Regions from separate parts of the Pararhizobium sp. LjRoot235 genome, predicted to be linked through region 1. Evidence: riboswitches for the same ligand, from Rfam matches in the RefSeq annotation. Region 1 holds a riboswitch; the other holds the start of a gene.
The links. A riboswitch is a leader RNA that binds a small molecule or an ion and turns the genes downstream of it on or off. The one in region 1 is predicted to bind S-adenosylmethionine.
Positions count from the first base shown of each region.

Region 2: linked by a shared signal. The riboswitch ahead of metA (homoserine O-acetyltransferase MetA) and the one ahead of ACSQ2Z_RS19515 (O-succinylhomoserine sulfhydrylase) in region 1 are both predicted to bind S-adenosylmethionine.

Region 1 is NZ_CAXUSP020000001.1:3,967,774-3,978,089, reverse strand. Features, by position in the region: gene ACSQ2Z_RS19535 (aspartate aminotransferase family protein) at 1-58, shown strand, start outside; gene argF (ornithine carbamoyltransferase) at 105-1,016, shown strand; gene ACSQ2Z_RS19525 (Hsp33 family molecular chaperone) at 1,305-2,294, shown strand; gene apaG (Co2+/Mg2+ efflux protein ApaG) at 2,307-2,699, opposite strand; gene ACSQ2Z_RS19515 (O-succinylhomoserine sulfhydrylase) at 2,926-4,110, opposite strand; SAM riboswitch at 4,156-4,234, opposite strand; gene ACSQ2Z_RS19510 (2'-deoxycytidine 5'-triphosphate deaminase) at 4,342-5,439, shown strand; tRNA gene ACSQ2Z_RS19505 (tRNA-Gly) at 5,507-5,580, shown strand; gene ACSQ2Z_RS19500 (hypothetical protein) at 5,862-6,827, shown strand; gene ACSQ2Z_RS19495 (glycosyltransferase family 2 protein) at 6,885-8,834, opposite strand; gene ACSQ2Z_RS19490 (transporter substrate-binding domain-containing protein) at 8,928-9,797, shown strand; gene ACSQ2Z_RS19485 (tellurite resistance TerB family protein) at 9,930-10,316, opposite strand, start outside.
Region 2 is NZ_CAXUSP020000001.1:555,032-565,347, forward strand. Features, by position in the region: gene ACSQ2Z_RS02620 (ubiquinone biosynthesis hydroxylase) at 1-467, shown strand, start outside; gene ACSQ2Z_RS02625 (Trm112 family protein) at 472-660, opposite strand; gene ACSQ2Z_RS02630 (LON peptidase substrate-binding domain-containing protein) at 670-1,350, opposite strand; gene trxA (thioredoxin) at 1,480-2,463, opposite strand; gene ACSQ2Z_RS02640 (prolyl-tRNA synthetase associated domain-containing protein) at 2,534-3,043, opposite strand; tRNA gene ACSQ2Z_RS02645 (tRNA-Gly) at 3,289-3,363, shown strand; gene ACSQ2Z_RS02650 (SDR family oxidoreductase) at 3,747-4,508, opposite strand; gene ACSQ2Z_RS02655 (aldose epimerase family protein) at 4,602-5,618, opposite strand; gene metA (homoserine O-acetyltransferase MetA) at 5,823-6,749, opposite strand; SAM riboswitch at 6,819-6,896, opposite strand; gene ACSQ2Z_RS02665 (RNA polymerase factor sigma-32) at 7,349-8,215, shown strand; gene ACSQ2Z_RS02670 (M48 family metalloprotease) at 8,431-9,942, opposite strand; gene thiQ (thiamine ABC transporter ATP-binding protein) at 10,227-10,316, opposite strand, start outside.

The DNA of each region.
Region 1 (10,316 bases):
GCGGCTCGAGCGGGCGGCCGAACAGCTGACGGCGGAACGACGAAAGGCCTCGGCCTGAACGACGTTCCCCTTCCCATGCTGAAAACACAGGACTTTGAATAGAAATGGCCAGACACTTTCTCGATCTTTCTGCCATGACGGCAGCCGACCTGCGGGCGATCATCGAAGACGCCCGCGTCCGCAAGGCTGCCACCAAGGCCGGCACGGCCGAAAAGCCGCTTGCCGGCAAGATGCTGGCGATGATCTTCGAGAAGCCATCGACCCGCACGCGCGTGTCCTTCGATGTCGGCATGCGCCAGCTCGGCGGCGAGACACTGTTCCTCTCCGGTACCGAAATGCAGCTCGGCCGCGCCGAAACCATCGGCGACACGGCCAAGGTGCTGTCGCGCTATGTCGATGCCATCATGATCCGCACGACCGATCACACCCGGCTGCTCGAACTTGCCGAGCATGCAACCGTACCGGTGATCAACGGCCTGACGGACACGACACATCCCTGCCAGATCATGGCCGACATCATGACCTTCGAGGAGCATGCAGGCCCGGTGAAGGGCAAGACCATTGCCTGGACCGGCGATGGCAACAATGTGTTGCATTCCTTCGTCGAAGGGTCCGCCCGTTTCGGCTATCGGATGAATATGGCTGTTCCGCTTGGTTCCGAGCCGGACGACAAGATCCTCAACTGGGCCCGCGACAATGGCGGCGACATCAAGCTCTATCATGACGCCGATCAGGCGGTTGTCGGCGCCCATTGCGTGGTGACCGACACTTGGGTGTCGATGAACCTGGAACACCGGGCGCGCGGTCACAACGTCTTCCAGCCCTTCCAGGTCAATGCGGAGCTGATGGCGAAGGCCGAAAAGGACGCGCTGTTCATGCATTGCCTGCCTGCCCATCGCGGCGAGGAGGTGACGGACGACGTGATCGACGGCAAGCAGTCAGTGGTCTTCGATGAGGCGGAAAACCGCCTGCATGCGCAGAAATCGGTTCTCGCCTGGTGCCTCGGCGCGCTTTGACGAGCGCGCTACCGCGCATATTGAAAACGGGACCGCGGCACACGATCTATGCTGCAATTGGATGACCGGCGGGTAGCTCAGCCTCCGTGCCGGTCATTCGCGTTCAGAATATCCAGCCATCCGTGCCGCTGTCTGCAGCGGGTGCGGAGAAGAGCAAGCAGCCGTTTTTCCGAGTGACGATCTGGACAAAACGGGCCTGCGCAGGATCAATAAGAGAGCATCGGGCATCACGTCGCCAAAGGTTCCAGCCTTCGGCTTGTCGATGTCCGAGGGCTAAGGAGCAGAGTGATGACGGAAGTAGACCCGGGCCTCGGCCAGTTCGATTTTGCCGGCGACGATCATGTCGTGCCGTTTCAGGTGGAGGGCCTCGACGTGCGCGGCCGTGCCGTCCAGCTCGGCCCGATGCTCGACGCCATCCTCGAACGCCACAATTATCCGCTACCGGTCGCCCGTCTCGTTGCCGAAACGGTGGTGCTGACGGTCCTGCTCGGTACCTCGCTGAAATTCGAAGGCAAGCTGATCGTCCAGACGAAAAGCAACGGTCCGGTCGATCTGGTCGTCGCAGATTTCTCGACGCCGGACCGGGTGCGTGCCTATGCCCGCTACGACGAGGAAGCCCTGTCGCGCGCCCAAGAAAACGGCCTGACCAAACCGGAGCATCTGCTGGGCGAAGGCATTCTCGCCTTCACCATCGACCAGGGCGCCCACACGCAGCGCTATCAGGGCATTGTGCCGCTCGATGGCGCCTCGCTGGAGGAGATCGCCGGCGTCTATTTCCGCCAGTCGGAACAGATCCCGACCAAGGTGCGCCTCGGTGTCGCTGAGTTGCTGGACCGCGATGAAAACGGCCAGCCGCGCCATCGCTGGCGGGCCGGCGGCATGGTCGCCCAATTCCTGCCGGAAGCGCCGGAGCGCATGCGCCAGGCGGATCTTCACGGGGGGGATGGCGACAACGGCGAGCATGCCATTGGGGTCGACGATCTCTGGGGCGAGGCAAGCGTCATGGTCCAGAGTATCGACGCAGACGAACTGACCGATCCGACGGTCGGAACCGAGCGGTTGCTCTACCGGCTGTTCCATGAGCGCGGCGTCAAGGTCTATCCGCCCCAGGCGGTTTACGACAAGTGCAGCTGCTCGCGCGAGAAACTCCGCGACGTGCTGGCAAGTCTGAGCCAGGAGGATCTTGATCACGCGGCGCAGGACGGAATGGTTTCGGTCACATGCGAGTTCTGCTCGACGACCTATCGTTTCGAGGCAACGGAAGTGAAGCCGCAGTGAAAAGCTGCGGCCCTAGTTCAAGGTCCGAGCCTGGCCGGGCGAATCCAGCGAGAAGGCGGGAATATCGACCGTGAAGGTATCGCCCTCCGGTGTTTCCATCGAATAGTGGCCGAACATCACGCCCGACGGCGTGTCGAGCGGGCAGCCTGATGAATATTCATAGGTGTCGCCGGGATTGAGAACCGGCTGCTCGCCGATGACGCCTGGGCCATTGACTTCGTCGACCTGGCCGTTTTCGTCGGTGATGTGCCAGTAACGGGTCATCAACCGCACAGTCTTGCCGGAAAAGTTGGAAATCAGGATGCGGTAGCCCCAGACATAACGGCTGTCCTCCGGATCGGACTGCTCCTCCAGATAGTAAGGCTCTACGGTCACCTCGATATCGCGAGTTAGCGCGCGGTACATATGCAAACCCTTTTCAAGTCTATGGGCGATATTCTACAGCAAGATGGTTTCGTCAAGAATAATGGACAGCGTAAACTGTTAGGATAGGGCACAGCATGCTCGATGGTCACTTCAAGAAGCGGCTTGATTGCGCAGGCAAGGCGAGCGAGTTTCAGGACTGAAACGCAGGCGTAGAAAAACGCCCGCGTCCGGCTGGACACGGGCGTTCGAAGCAGAAAGCGGAAAATCAGGCCTTTATGGATTTCAGCGCGCGGGCGAAATCCTCGATCAGGTCTTGGCTATCCTCGATGCCGGCCGAGAAGCGCACGGTGCCGGGCGAAATGCCGAGCTCCGTGCGGGCTTCGTCCGACAGATTCTTGTGCGTCGTCGTCGCCGGATGGGTGATCAGGCTCTTGCTGTCGCCGAGATTGTTGGAGATCAGCACGATGTCGAGTGCGTTCTGCAGCGCGAAGGCCGCTTCCTTGCCACCCTTCAGTTCGAAGCAGACCAGCGTCGAACCGCCCTTCATCTGCCGGGCGATGATATCGGCCTGCGGATGATCCTTGCGGCCCGGATAGATCACGCGGGCGACCTGAGGCTGCTCGGCAAGGAAATCCGCGACCCGCGACGCGTTCTCGCTCTGCTGGCGCACACGCAGTGGCAGGGTTTCCATGCCCTTCAGCAGTGTCCAGGCATTGAACGGCGACAGCGCCGGGCCGGTATGGCGGAAATAGTCGTGCAGGTGCTCGTTGATCCATTCCTTGTCGGAGAGGATCACGCCGCCGAGGCAGCGGCCTTGGCCGTCGATGTGCTTGGTGGCGGAATAGACGACGATATGGGCGCCGAGTTCCAGCGGCTTCTGCAGAAGCGGCGTCGCAAAGACGTTGTCGACCACCACCTTGGCACCGATCGCATTGGCGATCTTCGCCACGCCGGCGATGTCGACGACTTCCAGCGTCGGATTGGTCGGGCTCTCGAGGAAGAACACCTTGGTGTTCGGCTTGACTGCCTTTTCCCAGTTTTCGAGGAACCGGCCGTCGATCAGCGTGCATTCGATGCCGTATTTCGGCGCCAGCGTCTCCACCACCCAGCGGCAGGAACCGAAGAGGGCGCGGGCCGCGACGATGTGGTCGCCCGCCTTGAGCTGGCAGAGAATGGCGGCCGAAACCGCGGCCATGCCGGATGCCGTGGCGCGGGCATCCTCGGCGCCTTCCAGCATGCACATGCGTTGCTCGAACATGTCGTTGGTCGGGCTGCCGTAACGGGCGTAGATGAAGCCGTCGGTCTCGCCCTTGAAGCGCGCCTCGGCAGCTTCCGAGCTTTCATAGACGAAGCCCTGCGTCAGGAAGATGGCTTCGGAGGTTTCGCCGTGGTTGGAACGGGTCGTGCCGCCATGAACGAGCTGTGTTGCCGGGCGCCAGTTTTTGCTCATCGGATCGTCGCTTTCACAAACAAAAAAACCGGCCGCAAAAGCAAGCCGGTTTCGAACCCGGCCTTTTTAGCTATTTGTTTAACGTGGCTGCAAGCCGACCGGCCAAATCACCACGGGATAAGTCAGTATTTACTGACTAGCCGCGCTTGCGTCAATTCCCGGGAACAAGAAGATATGTCACGGAGACAATTTGGGTTATGACGTGCCGTTTGCGGCAAAAAGGAAATGGGAATGACGAGGGCCACAGGCATTCTAGCCGATCGCGCGATTGCAGCGCTGTTTGACGCGGGGCGTTTGAAAAGCGAAAGCAAGCTGGATACCGATCAGATCCAGCCGGCAAGCCTCGATCTGCGTCTGGGCTCGAAAGCCTTTCGCGTCCGCGCAAGCTTCATGCCCGGTCCCAGCCACCTCGTGGCCGACAAGCTCGACCGGCTGAAGCTGCATGTCATCGATCTCTCCGAAGGGGCCGTGCTCGAGACCGGCTGTGTCTATATCGTGCCGCTGATGGAAAGCCTCGACCTGCCTGCCGACATGTCGGCCTCGGCCAATCCGAAGAGCTCGACCGGCCGCCTCGACATCTTCACCCGCGTCATCACCGACCGGGCGCAGGAATTCGACAAGATCCCGGCCGGATATTCCGGCCCGCTCTATCTCGAAATCAGCCCGCGCACCTTCCCGGTGATCGTGCGGCGCGGCTCGCGCCTGTCGCAGATCCGCTTCCGCATCGGCCATGCGCTTCTGAGCGAAGCCGAGGTCCTCGCGCTGCATGAGAGCGACGTGCTGGTCGCCAGCGAAAAGCCGAACGTTTCCGGCGGCGGCATTGCCCTTTCGATCGACCTCAAGGGGACCGGCGCCGACGGGCTGATCGGCTATCGCGGCAAGCATCACACCGCGGTCGTCGACGTTGACAAGAAGGCCGAGCATGGCGTCTTCGATTTCTGGGAGCCGCTCTATAGCCGCGGCCGCGACGAACTGATCCTCGATCCAGATGAGTTCTACATCCTCGTCTCGCGCGAAGCAGTGCACGTGCCGCCGCTCTATGCCGCCGAAATGACGCCGTTCGATCCGCTGGTCGGAGAATTCCGTGTCCACTACGCCGGCTTCTTCGACCCCGGCTTCGGCCACGCCTTTGCAGGCGGAACGGGCAGCCGCGCGGTTCTCGAAGTCCGCAGCCACGAGGTTCCGTTCATCCTGGAACATGGTCAGATCGTCGGCCGTCTGGTCTATGAGTACATGATGGAGCGGCCGGAAGGCCTTTATGGTCTCGGCCTCGGCTCCAACTACCAGGCGCAGGGCCTGAAGCTCTCCAAGCATTTCCGATCGGAATAAAAGGCGTCCGTAATATCGGATGCCACCTTGACAGCCGGCAGCGCTTGGTGAAAACCTCGCAGCCGTTGCGGGTATGATGTAGTGGTAGCTTGTCAGCTTCCCAAGCTGATCGTGCGGGTTCGATTCCCGCTACCCGCTCCACCTTGTTTCCAGGGCTTTGTGAACGATTGGATGGCCCGGTTTCAAGCGGCTTGGAACGGTCTGGTCTCCTCGCCCTTTATGTGGCTTCGCGCTGACTCGTTCCGAGGCCCCGCGGTGAGTGCCGCCGCCCCGCGCAGGTCGTCACAGTGCGGAATTCGCTCGGAGGGGCTATTTTGCTGCGTTGCAGCAAATGCAATTAGACGGTATTGTTTGGGTCGGGCGTGGGATCAGGGACGGGGTTTGTCAAAAAGACCTTGTCGTATGTAATGTAAGGATATCAGATGCTTGACGCACCCAAATCCCAACCGCAGGACTTAGAAACCATTGCTCGCAGCGGCGGCGTTTTGCGCCGCATGGCCGCGCGCATACCGACCTATCTCACGGATGTGCGGGAGAATCCGGTCTGGCTACCGATGTTTCTGCTGGCGCGGACAATGCCGTTCCGCAAAGCACATTGGCTGACAGCCAAGCCGGTGCGATCGAGCGCGGGTGCTACGCCTTCGATGTTCGGCAACCTTCAGGCAAAGGCCATCGCGACCGAACTCAGGCGGACCGGTATCTTTGTCGGCCTCACATTGCCAGCGCCGATCCAGGAGGAAATTGCCCGCTTCGGACACGAAACGCCGTGTTTTGGAAATTTCGAGCGCAGGCTCGAGTTTCTCGCTGGTGAGCACGCATCCGCCGAGCGGCGTTTTGGCCGCACGATATTGAGCGGTCATCATTTCGAGCGGGTCCTGCAATGTGATGCCGCCATTGCCGTGCAGCGCGACCCATTGCTTCTCGATGTCGCACGGCATTATCTCGGCGGCGAAGCCAAATTGATCACGACGCGGACATGGTGGAGCTTCCCGGCAAAGTCTGCGTCAGAGTCTGATCTCAGCCGCGCCTCGTTCAAGTTCCACTTCGATCTCGATGACTGGCGGATGCTGAAATTCTTTTTTTATCTCTCTGACGTCGATGCCGATGCCGGCCCGCATGTCTATGTGCGAGGAAGTCACAACCGCCGGCGATTGAAGCATCAATTGACGCTGCTCGTGGGGCATCCTGCAGACGAGGTATTGAGCTTTTACGGTGAGGACAGCGCCATCACCTTGACCGGAAAGGCCGGCACAGGTTTTGTCGAAGACCCGTTTGGCTTTCATAGAGGGACATTGGCAAAACAGTCCCCGCGCCTGATGATGGAGGTCGGGTTTGGCGTCTCGAAGCCGTCGAAGCGCCGCTATCACGGTGAACCGACCATCCGGTGAATGGTTCCTCCGCGACCCCGGCCGGCTTCTCCTCTCGGCGGCACAAACCGCCCATCATCATTCGGCAACGTTCGAATTCGCAACGGTATCAAGGCTGTTCGTGCGGGTTCGCCTTGTTTCGTTGACCGGAACATGCGGTGTCTTGTTCCAGGAGAACGGATTGGTCTGGAGCTCAAGCAGTGCCTTCCAGGCTGCGAGCGACATGATCAGCCAGTAGAAGGGCACGAAGGCCCAGCGCATTCCGACGGCACGCCTTTCCCTGGCTCCCATGCGGTTGCGTCCGAGCGCAATGAAGACGGCGTAGCTGCCGAAGAGATTGACGATATCGCAGAGGAACAGCCAGAATGCCAGCGAACCGTCCACGTGCGTGCTGTGCTGAAACATCAGCCATGTCAGATAGAGGAGAAACCCGATGATGATGGGGTGGCAGAGCGACGACACGAGCATGCCCGCGATCAGGATCTGAAAGACCGCAAAGGACGGCCAGCCCGTTTCCCTGCAGAACTGCGCAGGTTTGCGCATCAGCACCAGCCAGGTCTGCAGCCAGCCCTTGAACCAGCGCGTCCGCTGGCCGAGCCAGACCGGCAGCGTCACCGGCGCTTCCTCGAAGGTGGGTTTGAAGATCACGCGCGAGCGGTAGCCAAGACGATGCAGGCGCATGCCGAGGTCGGCATCCTCGGTCATATTGTACGGGTCCCAGCCGCCAATCCGCTGCAGTTGCGCAGTCCGGAAGTGATTGGATGTCCCGCCGAGCGGCAGCGGCAGCCCGGTCAGCGATAGCATCGGCAGCAGCCCGCGAAACAGCCCGGCATATTCCACCGCAAACAGCGCACTCAGCCAGGATTGCCGTGCATTGGTGACGATTAAAGGTGCCTGCAGGCAGATGACGCGCTCGGGCGCTGCCATGAACGCGGCATGGGCCTCGCGCAGTTGGCCCGGATGCGGCCGGTCTTCGGCATCGTAGACGGTGACGAAGGTGCCGCGAACGCCGGGCAGGGCATAGCTCAAAGCCTTCGGCTTGGTGCGCGGCAGATGCACCGGCACGAGCACGATCTCATATTCGGGCGCGAGCGGCAGGGCGCGCAATGCCGCGATCGTTTCCTCGTCATCCTCTTCGCAGATCAGCTTGATATCGAGACGCGAGCGTGGCCAGTCGAGGCGGTCCAGCGCCTCGATCAACTGGGCGGCGACGCTCTTTTCCTTGTAGAGCGCAACCAGTACCGAATAGACGGGCACAGGCCCGGCCGGCCCTGCCTCCGCGCGCGCTTTTGGTGTGGAGCGCTCCTGCAGAAAGGCACAGCCCAGCGCGTAAAGCCGCACGGAAAAATTGGCCAGGTAGAACAGCGTCAGCACGATATGCAGGATCAACAGGCTGATAATTGGCAGCGTGATGACGGCGCCGATCAGCGCGCAGAGCATAATACCGGCATAAAATCCCTGTTTCCCCCAGAAGGTGATGCGGGCGCTGTGAAGCGGGGTCGTTTCGAACAGTGCTCGCGTTGTCGCAGTCACCCGGCGCAGGCGCCCAGCCTGCCAGGCGGCGTTGCGCATGACGGATGGGGTCGACACGGCGAGCGACTGGCGCAGCGTCGGTGTGCGTTCAAGAAGCGCCGCCGTCTCCTCCAGCCGGGAGAGCGAAGGAACGATCACGGTAGTCGGCGGCCGGCTTGCATGATGAACGCGCAGCATTTCGGGCCGTATGATCTGCGTATCCAGCCCCGCAATATCTTGCACCCGGTTCGGGTCGATGCCGGGCACGAAGTCGAGCCCGAGTCGTTCGGCAAGCGCTTCAAAATAAATGGCTTCATTGATCTCGCCGGAGGCGAGAAGTTCCTCCTCGACAGTGGTTCCGTGCTCTTCAGCCAGCAGCATAGCCTGCGCAATCAAGGGTTTGCCGATGCCCATCTGCAGCAACAGACGGCCTTCCCGTTTCAAGGCCAGCGAGAATAGCTGCGCCGTTGCGGCAGGCGGCGTTCGCCTGGCCGGCGCCTCATTTGCGGTAGCCATTCCGGAATTGTCCGGATATTCTCCGAAACGCATCAAAACCCCATTGCCGCATGGGCGGCAATATCCCCTGTATGAACCCTGAGAATAATCATAATGGCACACGCGTTCCGTGCATTCCTAAAATTCTGTGGGTTTTTCACGCTTTGCGTGCTGACGGTTGCATCTTTTTCGGCCCTTTCACGGGCCGCCGGCGTTCACGACCTGCCTTTGTTGTTTGACGCGCGCGAGCGGATCGCGAAGCCGGACTTGAGCGGTCTGGCGCGACTGCGCTTTTTGACAACGGTGGATTTTCCACCGTTCAATTTCATCGATCAGTCGGGCAAGCTTTCAGGCTTCCATGTCGATCTGGTGCGGGAAATCTGCCGGGAACTGGAGATCGAGGCCAAATGCCAGATCCAGGCCGTGACGTTTGCCGAACTGCAGCCCGCGCTTGAAGACGGGCAGGGAGAGGCAATTGTCGCGGGTATCGGCATCAGTCCCGAGCTTCGCCAGCGCTTTGCCTTTTCCCGCGCCTTCATGAAGCTGCCGGCCCGGTTCGCGGCCAATCGGCAGGCCACGGGCGACGATCTTTCGGTGGGCGCCCTTGGCAGTAAGCCGATCGGTGCGGTGGCGGGAACCACGCACGAAGCGATGCTGAAGGCGTTTTTTCCGACGTTCGTGGTCAAGTCATTTCCGACCCGCGACGCCATGCTTGCGGCGCTGAAGGAGGGGACGGTTGCTGTGGTCTTCTCCGATGGCATGCAACTGTCCTTCTGGACGGCAGGCAGCGACGCTGCCAATTGCTGCACGCTCCTCGACGGCGCCTATTTCTCGCAGCGTTTTCTGGGGGAGGGCCTTGCGATCATGAACCGCAAGGGTGATACGGCGCTCACGCAGGCGATTGATCACGCTTTGCTTGAACTCTCCCGCAAGGGCCGGCTCAACGAAATCTATCTGCGGTATTTTCCCGCTGGCATCTATTGATCGCGACCCCTTCATGCCTTTGGAAACGTAAGGAGCAGCGGGCAGACAAGCCGCGCCGGCAGGGACAGGTTGAAAGCAACAGTTATATGGAGAGATTGAACCCGCAATCCGAGCCGGTTTCTTCGCCGACCCTTACTTGCGGAAGCGGGCAATGGCGCTGCGCTCGATGGCGGCACAGGTGAGCTTGTCGAGATCCAGCCGGTCGCGCAGAAGCTGCAGCAGCCGGATTTCCTCGTTTCGGATGGAATGGTCGGCGGCGGCAAGCTCTACGGCGACGGCGTAAGCAGTATCGTAGAGGCGGGGAGGGAGCGCCTCCCGCACCACCTCAAGCGCGATATCCAGCCCTTCCGGCCCGTCGAGGAGAGCACCGCATTCCCGCGCCACATGCACCAGCCGGTCATCGTCGAAACCGTCGAAGACCGGCAGGAAGCGGGCAAGCCGGCCAATGCGTTCCAGTTCGCCATCGGTCATGGTCTTGTCGACCGCCGACATCATCACCATGACATAAATGAGAGCTTC
Region 2 (10,316 bases), 3.4 Mb from region 1:
GCTTCGGCCACAGGCTCGGCACGCTGAAGGTCGTCGGCGGACGGCAGGCCTTTCCGCTCGGCCTGACCTTGGCGCGCGATTTCGTCGCCCCGCGTTTTGCCCTTGCGGGCGATGCCGCGCACGGCATCCATCCGATTTCCGGCCAGGGCCTCAATCTCGGCTTCAAGGATGTGGCGGCGCTGGCGGAGACCATTGTCGATGCGGATCGCCTCGGTCTCGATATCGGCTCGCTCGCGGTGCTCGAGCGCTACCAGAGCTGGCGGCGCTTCGACACCTTCCGGATGGGCGTGACGACCGACGTGCTGAACCGGCTATTTTCCAACGATATCACGCCGGTCCGGGCGCTGCGCGATTTCGGCCTGGGGCTTGTCGATCGCATGCCGTCGCTGAAGTCGTTCTTCATCCGTCAGGCGTCGGGGCTTGGCGGCGACAATGATCCGAAGATGCTGGCTGGGCAGCCGATCTGAGCGGTCAATCTTCGATCTCGCGCGCCTCGGAGATCAGCATGATCGGTATGCCGTCGCGGATCGGATAGGCGAGCTTTGCCTTTTCCGAGATCAGTTCATTGTCGGCAGCGTTATAGCTGAGGCGGCCCTTGGTCAGCGGGCAGACGAGAAGTTCAAGCAGTTTCGGGTCCACGCGGCTGGTCCTGTCTTCCATCATTTGCGCCTACTGCAGAATATTTTCGATATCGCCGAAACTGCGGGCAAGCACGATTTCGGTGATGGCGATCAATGTTTCGGCGCGGGTCTTGAGATCGGGAGCTTCCAGCAACGCCTGTTTCTCGGCCGGGCCGTAGGGCGACATCATCGCCATTGAGTTGACCAGCGTCGCATTGCTCGCCCGCTCGACGCTTTCCCAGTCCGCCTCCAGCTTGTTGGCGTCGAGATAGGCCCGGAAGGCGGCCAGCAGGGCTTCCCGGTCGACCTGCGCCTCATCGTCCGGGCCGTTGAGATCGGTGGCGAAAGGGGCGATGTGGAAATTGCGATAACCCTTCGTCGGATGCTGTTCGTCGAACAGGCGGAAGCGACAGATGCCGGTCAGAGACGTCAGGTAGCGGCCGTCCTCCATTTCGGCGAAGGAGGTGATCCGGCCGACGCAGCCGACCTGGCAAAGCGCCTGCACATGCGCCTGCCCGGCTTCCTCGCGCGATTCGCCGAAGGAGGGCTGGACCATGCCGATCAGGCGGTTTCCGGCCAGCGCATCGTCGAACATGGCAAGGTAGCGCGGCTCGAAAATGTTCAGCGGCAATTGCGAGCCGGGAAGCAAAAGCACGCCCGTCAGCGGAAATACCGGAAGCGTATCCGGCAGGTCCTGAGGCCTCAGATAACGTGCATTTCCCACTTGCATTTCCGACCATACCCCGTCGCTGTCAGGCGCTTTCTTGGTGATTGCGGTGGCGCCGCCGCCTGGGCCGCCGCCTATGGACAAGAAATGGTGCGCCCGCCTGAAATCTCAAGAGAGCGCGTCACAAAGCTGTCACGAGAAAAGGATCGACGACAGTTTCCGTCGTGCGGAGAGTGTCGCCGGGTCCATCGGACCCCAGACGTCGAAGAACTGCAGCAACTCGCGCCGGGCGCCGTCGTCCTCAAAGGCCCGGTCGCGCTTCATCACCTTCAGGAGGTGATCGGCAGCCGCCGCGCGGTCGCCCTCGACATTGCGGATCTTGGCAAGCTTGATACGCGCGGCGTGATCGTCCGGATCGGCAGCGAGCAGTTGCTCCAGTTCATCGGGATCGCCGAGCTTGCGGGCTTCCTCGATCTGGTCAAGTTTTTTCAACACGGCAATGATGCCGGCATCCTTGGTGAGCGCCTCGGACAGATTGGACAAGACATCGCGCGCCTGCTCAAAGTCGCCGGCGGCGATCAGGGAATTGGCAAGGCCTGCCAGCGCCGCGGCATTTTCCGGATCTGCCTGCAGCACCGCGCCGAAAAGGCCGGCGGCGCTCTGAAGGTCGCCCTGGTCGAGCAGCGTCTTTGCCTCGGTCAGCGCCGCCTCGATCTCGGCTGCCCGGTCATCGACCACGGGACCGGCGATCTTGTCGATGAATTGGCGGATCTGGCTTTCAGGCACCGCTCCCATGAAGCCATCGACCGGACGGCCACCGGAAAAGGCGATGACGGCGGGGATCGACTGGATGCCAAGCTGACCGGCGATCGACGGATGATCGTCGATGTTCATCTTGACGAGCTTGACGCGGCCCTGAGCCTCGGTGACGACCTTTTCGATGACCGGCGTCAACTGCTTGCAGGGACCGCACCAGGGGGCCCAGAAATCGACGAGAACCGGCTGCTGGCGCGAGGCCTCTAGCACGTCGCGGGGGAAGTTGGCGGTGGTCGTATCCTTGATCAGGTCGCCGGCAGGTGCCGCTGCGGGAGCCTTGGCCGCCGCGCCGCCGTAGCTCGCCGTCGCGGTCATCTGGTTGCCATAGGATCCTGCATAGGGGTTGTCGCTGCCGCTCATCCATGTCTCCTCGCGAACGTCTTCGTCCGTCTGCCCGTCACTGCTCGGTTATCCCGTCAAAGATCGTATGTCAGGACGTCACTTTCAAGACAAGCGGTTCATGTCCCGTCGCCTCGATAAAGCGCAGCAGATCCCTGGGGGCGATCGAAGTCGTCGCATCGTTGGCGAGCGGATGGCAATTGACGATCTCGTCCTTCATCAGTTCCTCGTCGACGATGATCTTCACTTGTCTCTCGGTGTCGTTGATTACGCCGAAGGCTGTGACGGCGCCGGGAATGACGCCCAGATATTCCATCAGCTTCTCCGGCCGGCCGAAAGAAACCTTGCTGGCGCCGCCGATGATGGTGTGCACAGTCTTCAGATCGACGGTCGCGTTCTCTTCGACGGTCAAGAGGAAATAATTGTCCTTCTTGTCCTTCACGAACAGGTTTTTTGTATGTCCGCCGGGGATCTCGTCGCGCAGCGCGACCGATTCGGCGACGGTAAAGACGGGCTCGTGCCGCTTGGTCGTGTGCGCAATGCCGAGGCTGTCCAGAAACTCGAACAATTCATCCTGCGTCTTCGGCGGCACTTCACTCATGACGGGGTTCCTTCGGCTTGAAAAATGGCGGTCATCATTTACGGCGAAGGCCAGACAAGCGCAATCGTTGTAATTGGGAAGGCTGCAAAACGCCCTGTTTTCAGGGGCTTGCGACATGCCGGCAAAAATTTCTTCCACAAGCCGTCATTTCCCTGTTGCATTTGGAAAACGGCTGGGCCATATAGCGCCCGTCGCCGCAACGCAGCGACCTTCGGCCACCGACTACCCCAGGCCGTCGACAATGAGCGGGTGTAGCTCAGGGGTAGAGCACAACCTTGCCAAGGTTGGGGTCGAGCGTTCGAATCGCTTCACCCGCTCCATTTTTCTCCTAGAAATCAATGTTACTGGTGTGTCGTACGGTACCGCTGGTACCGCATAGGGTTCAGCCTCCGAGCATCTGCAAAGCCTCGCCCACGGAAATGGCAACGGCGGCAAGATCAAATGCGGGTGGCAAAAGGTGCGGGCACGAACGCAACGTTTTGTTCGATAGTGGGAACAAATGTTCCTGTGTCTGGCGAAATGAAATCAGAACGCTTCATGTTGCCTCGGTATAAGCTTCGTAGCCAGATTATAGCTGGACGGGCGTTTTCTATAAAGTGAGTCTACGGCTTATAGGAAAGCAAATTCTGAAAAATCAACATTGTGTGCATTTCAGTTTTTACCTTCTATATGTTGATATTCGGAAGGCATTGATTTCTTGTCTTTACCCCCGTCCCACATACGGCATCTTCGTCGCCATCACCGTCATCGTCAGTACGTTGGCGTCAAGCGGCAGGCTCGCCATGTAGACGATGGCGTCGGCGACGAGTTTGGTGGGGATGGTCGGTTCGCTGGCGGTTTCGCCATTGGCCTGTAGCACACCGCCGCTCATGCCGGCAGTCATTTCGGTCGAGGCGTTGCCGATGTCGATCTGGCCGCAGGCGATGTCGAAGGCGCGACCGTCAAGGGCTGTCGATTTGGTAAGGCCGGTGATGGCGTGCTTCGTCGCGGTATAGGGCGCCGAGAACGGGCGTGGCGTCGAGGCGGAGATCGAGCCGTTGTTGATGATGCGGCCGCCCCGCGGCGTCTGCGCCTTCATCAGCTTCATCGCCTGCTGGGTGCAGAGGAAGGCGCCGGTCAGGTTTGCGGCGACGATGGCGCTCCACTGCTCGAAGGTGATGTCCTCCATCGGTACGGCGGGCAGGCTCATGCCGGCATTGTTGACGAGCAGGTCGAGGCGGCCGAAATCGTGGCGGATGGTCTGAAACAAGGTGGCGACCGATTGCGGATCGCCGACATCGGCAGCGAATGCCCTGACCGTGCCGGTGGTATGCGTGGCCATGTCTATTGCGGTCGCTTGCAGAACGTCGGAGCGGCGGCCGGAAATGACGACGGTGAAGCCGTGGTCCAGCAGCGCCTCGGCAATGGCACGGCCGATGCCGGTGCCGCCGCCGGTCACCAATGCGATCTTTTCTCTTCCCGTCATCGTTTCCACTCCTCCGCGGCTGAGCTTACCCGCAGCCGCGTCAAAGAGGAACGCGCCGCGAGCTGGCCATTGAAGCCGTATCTGAGCAGGATGTCAGCTTCTGGTAAAGACGTAGTCTGTTTCCTGCCGCAGTGTCTCGCCGGGCCGCAGCACGGCTTGCGGGAAATTCGCATGGTTGACCGCGTCCGGCCAGATCTGCGTTTCCAGGCAGAAGCCGGCGAAGGGGCCGTAGCGGCGGCCTTCGAGGCCGGGGACCGGGACATTCATCTTGAAGCCGGTGTAGAACTGCACGCCGGGCTCAGTGGTACGGACCTCCAGCGAAACGCCGGAATTGATGCTGCGCACCAGGGCGACCGACTGCTTGGGGCCGCGGGCGTCGGCCAGACAGAAATTGTGGTCGTAGGCGATCTTGTCGCCTTCCATCTGGCGGCGCAGCGGCGTCATTGACCGCAGGTCGAAGGCGGTGCCCTCGACGCTCGCGATTTCACCGGTCGGCACCTGCAGCGCATCCGTCGGCAGATAGTGATTGGCGGCGATCATTGCGTCGTGGCCGAGTGCGTCGGCGGCGCCGTCGAGATTGAAATAGCTGTGCTGGCAGACATTGCAGATCGTGGCGCGGTCGGTCGTGCTCTCGTAGATGACATTGAGGACGCCGCCGTAACTTACTCTATAGGTGCAGGTGACGGTGCAATTGCCGGGATAGCCGGCGCGGCCATCAGGATCGACGATCGTGAGCACGACCCGATCTTCGGCTTTTTCGACGATGGTCCAGAGACGCTTGGCGATGCCGTCGCTGCCGCCGTGCAGATGGGTCACGCCCTTCTCATTGCATTCGAGCTGGTAGGCGGTGCCGTCAATTGCAAAGCGGCCGCCGCCGATGCGGTTAGCGTTGCGGCCCGGCGTCGCGCCGAAATAGGGGGAGTGATCGAGGTAGTCCTGAAAACTCTCGAAGCCGAGAACCAGCGGTGCTGCGTGTCCGTCGAGGCGCAGGTCCTGGATGACCGAGCCCCAGGTGAGGATATTTACGGTCAGCCCGCCGCCGCGGATGGTCAGGCGTTGAACCGGTTCGCCAGTCGGCAGATGGCCGAAGATTTCAGTTTCTGTCTGCACGGCTATTCTTCCTCCACTTTTCCCGGCGGCAAACTGCGTCATTTCGAGCAGGGCGGCAACCGAAAAGTCATACAATTCACGGGTGGATTGCCGGTACTGAAAGCGGGCACACGCAAGCGCCGGCAGGCGGTTTCGTACAAGGCCAGACAGGCCTTCCAGAGGCGCCGCCGGCGCGTTCGAGCGGCCCGATCACCAGGCTTGCCGTCATGTCCTGTCCTTGCCGATATCGGCGAGATCATACGGCGTTGTCTGGTAGATATCGTTGATCCAGTTGCAGAACAACAGGTGCGCGTGGCTGCGCCAGCGGTTCTGCGGCGGCAGTGACGGGTCGTTGTGCGGGAAATGGTTGTGCGGCATCTTGATCGGCACGCCGGCGTTCACGTCGCGGAAATATTCGTCCGACAGCGAGGTCGAATCATATTCGACATGATTGAAGACGTAGAGGCGGTTGCCCGTCTTCTCATGCACGAAACAGACGCCCATCTCGTCGGATTCCATCAATATCTCGAGCCCCGGCACCTTTTCGATGTCGGCGCGGCGCACTTCGGTCCAGCGCGACACCGGAATCTGGAAATCGTCGGAAAAGCCGTTGAGATAGACCGAGGCCGGGTTGAGATTGTGGTGGCGGTAGACGCCGAAGGCCTTTTCCTTCAGCGTGTATTTCGGCACCCGGTGGAAATGGTAGATCGCCGCCATGGCGCCCCAGCAGATGTTGAGCGTCGAATGAACGTTGGTATGCGTCCAGTCGAGGATCTGCTGCATCTCCTGCCAATAGGTCACGTCCTCATAGTTCAGCATCTCCACAGGCGCGCCGGTGATGATGAGACCGTCGAACTTGCGGTGCTTGATCTCGTCCCAGGTGTCATAGAAGGCGAGCAGATGGTCTTCCGGTGTGTTCTTCGCCTTGTGGCCGCCCAGCCGGATCAGCGAAAACTCGACCTGCAGCGGCGTGGCGCCGACGAGGCGTGCCATCTGCACCTCGGTCTTGATCTTGTTCGGCATGAGGTTCAGGAGCCCGATCTGCAGCGGGCGGATGTCCTGACGGATCGCCGCGGTTTCGGTCATGACCCGCACGCCCTCTTTGACGAGGGTTTCGAAGGCGGGCAGCGTATCGGGTATCTTGATGGGCATGGGCAAAACTCGGGTCAGGACAAGCGGAACAAAAAAACCGGCAACGACAAGATCGCTACCGGCCCGCCTGCTTGCGCATGCACGGCCCTTTAGCGATTTATTTAACGTGGCTGCAAGCCGGCCGGCCAAATCACCACGAGACGTCTAAATAGCGCCTGTCTGCGTTGGAATCAATGTTGGAATCAATGAGGGACGCGCGGCCGCGCAAAGCGGGCCTTCTTTAGCGTCGGGCTGACCGCTTCGCCGACAGGCCGGCGGCAAGCGCCGTGCCGAAGTTGTGACTAGAGACAGCGTCCCGGTCGTCGCGGTCCCGGTCGTCGCGTGGGCCGACATTGTCGTGGCCGCCGGAAAAATGCGCGCGGCCGCAAAATACGGCAGTGCAGCATGGAACTTATTCGCTCCCCGCGCGTTGGGACATGTTCAGTCCTGACCTGCGCGTGGAACGGGACTGCTACCCGCGGCCCTCTCTTCCGGCCTCGGCTTCTAGGCAGGGAAGTAGGGCGGTTCGAATGCTGGTCAAGCTTAGGCAGCGGAAATCCCGAAATACGATCGACTTATCGTTCAGCGGCACACCCCGTGTGCCCCTCATGGAGTAGCCGATGAAAAACCTCTCAGCAGACAGGCGCATGATCAAGATCGCCATGGCGGCCCCCTATCTCGAACGGGACGAGGAGCATGCCCTGGCGCTGGCATGGAAAGACCATAACGATCAGGAAGCCCGAAACAAGATCGCCATGGCCCATATGCGGCTGGTGGTCTCGATGGCGTCGAAGTTTCGCAATTTCGGCCTGCCGATGAGCGACTTGGTGCAGGAGGGCCATATCGGCCTGCTGGAAGCCGCCGCCCGCTTCGAGCCGAGCCGCGAGGTCCGCTTCTCGACCTATGCCAGCTGGTGGATCCGCGCCTCGATGCAGGATTATGTGCTGCGCAACTGGTCGATCGTGCGCGGCGGCACGTCTTCGGCGCAAAAGGCCTTGTTCTTCAACCTGCGCCGCCTGCGCGCCAAGCTCGCTCAGGGCGACCGGCAGCTGACCGCGCGCGCCGTGCACGAGGAAATCGCCGCGGCACTCGGCGTCAGCATTGCCGACGTGCAGACGATGGATGCGCGCCTCTCCAGCAATGATGCCTCGCTGCAGGCGCCGATCTCGTCGGGCGATGCCGACAGCGGCGAACGGCTCGATCTTCTCGCCTGTGACGCGCCACTGCCGGACGAGCAGGTCTCCGAGATGATCGACCAGGAACGGCGGCGCATCTGGCTCAGCCACGCGCTTTGCCAGCTGAACGAGCGGGAAATGAAGATCATCCGCGCCCGCCGCCTGTCGGAAGACAGCGCCACCCTTGAAGAGCTCGGCGCCGATCTCGGCATCTCGAAGGAGCGAGTCCGCCAGATCGAGACCCGGGCACTGGAGAAGCTGAGGATCGCGCTGGTCGCCGAAGCACCGGTGCTGGCGACGCTGCCGCATTGAGCGGTATCAGCGCGTCCAGCGCCAACCACCGAAGGTGCGGGAAAGGCTGGGAAGCCATTATAACCGGGGGCGCCGTCTCGACGCTCGATCTATCGCTGCGCGTACCGTGCACGGGCACGTTTTCGCGCTCAATGCCGAATTCGCCCAAGCGCTTGGTCTCTCACCATCCGATCGATCGCCGCTTCCGGTGAGAGGCGGTTTTTCCGCGTGCGGTCCTACTCCGAGATGATCTTGACCCTGTCGCCCGGCTTGACGGTCGATGTCACCTGCATGGCGTTGATCAGGCGGAAGAGATCGAGCTTGCGGTCGGTGCCCATCATCCGGGCCGAGAGCGTCGCCAGCGTATCGCCGGGCTTGGCCGTGACGACGCGGATGCGCAGCGGCTTCAGCGCGGCCGCTTCCTGCGGCATCATGCGGCGGAAGGATGCTCGCAGGACTTCGGCCATCGGCTCGAGGCTCGGCGCACCCTTCGGCACCGCCGTCAGGAAACGGTAGATCTGCGTATCGATGCGGATCACCGTGACGTCGAAATCCCAGCGCTCGGCCGAGGCGCGCGCGGTCGCAGCCTCAAGCCCGTTGATGGTGATCGGCCGGATGGTGTCAGGCTGCAGGCCCGTGACCCAGCCGCTGGCGATATAGTCGGTCAAGCTGCGGCGCTGCGTATCGGCAACGCCATCGAAGCGGATGGCGACTTCTCCCGGTCCGGTCGCCAGCACGGCTTCCGCCTTGTTGTCGATCTGGAAGCCGGACGGCACATCGAAACGAATGCCGAGCTTGCCGTGCAGGAACGTCTGGCCGCGGACGTAGCCTTCCTGCGGGCTGTCGCCATAGAGCAGCCCGTCGATGCCGGCGAGATAATACTCGCGGCCGCGGTCGCCGACCGTTCCTTCCGCGCCGAAAGCCCGCGCATGGCGGCGGGCGAGATCGACGCGCTGCGGCGCGCTCGGATGGCTCGACAGGAAGTCGAGGCTCTGGTCGCTGTCGGGATCGACCGAGGAGAACCGGCTATAGGCCGCCATCGCATCGAGGAAACGGGCGGCGGAATAGGGATCGTATCCGGCTTCGCCGAGCATGCGCACGCCGATGACGTCGGCCTGCAGTTCCTGGTTTCGCGAGAAGGCCGCAAGCCTGAGCTTGCCGCGCGCCAGGGCCTGCTTGCCGGCGAGGTCGCTGGAGAGTACTTCGGAGACGACGCGGCTGGCAATGACCTCCGCCTCCTCGCGCTGCTGCCGCTCGATACCGTGATTGGCCGTGACGTGCGCCATCTCGTGGGACAGCACCGCTGCCACTTCCGACGCATCGTCGGCAAGCGCCAACAGGCCGCGGGTGACGTAGAGATAGCCGCCGGGGAGCGCGAAGGCGTTGATCGCAGGCGAATTCAGGATGGTGATGCGGTAGGACTGGTTCGGATTTTCCGACACCGCCGTCAGCGCACCGGTGATCCGGGCAACGAGACGTTCGGTCCTTTCGTCCTTGTATTCGCCGCCATAGCTCGCGACGATGCGCGGGTGCTCGCGGGCGCCGACCTGGGCGCGCGGGTCGTTCTTCTGCACCTCCTCGACGATCTGCGGCGTCGAGGACGGCGCGACCTTCGGCTCATAGGTCTGTTCGATTACCGACTGGCAGCCGACAAGCAGCAGCATACCGGCGAGCGCGCTTGCAGCACGCAAGGATACGCCGGAGCTTTTCTCCGAAGACTGCGGATCCGTGCCTGTCGTTCTGTTCATGCCTCAGCTCGTTTCCAGTCTTTCGGGCCAGCCCCGCAAACATTTCCGCGGTCCGGCGCCGCGAAAATTCGGTATTCTTTACAGCCGCGTACATAGGTCAGGCAGCCATTGCAGCAATAGGACTGCTGTAGCCTATTCACGCCACGCGTGCCTAGCATATGCCGATAGAAATAGTTGCCCCGTGATATCCCTGCAACGGATACGCGAGCATGGCGCCGCGGAGATTTCGCGCTTGGCCGTCGCATAGGCCAACGTTCAAATTGTGGCAGTCATGGCAGGCGACGTCATTTTCCGAGAAACCGCGCAATGGCGGGACTATCGATATGGTCAAGGAATTGCGCCTTGGATTCGTGCAGCAGGACACGGCCCTCGTC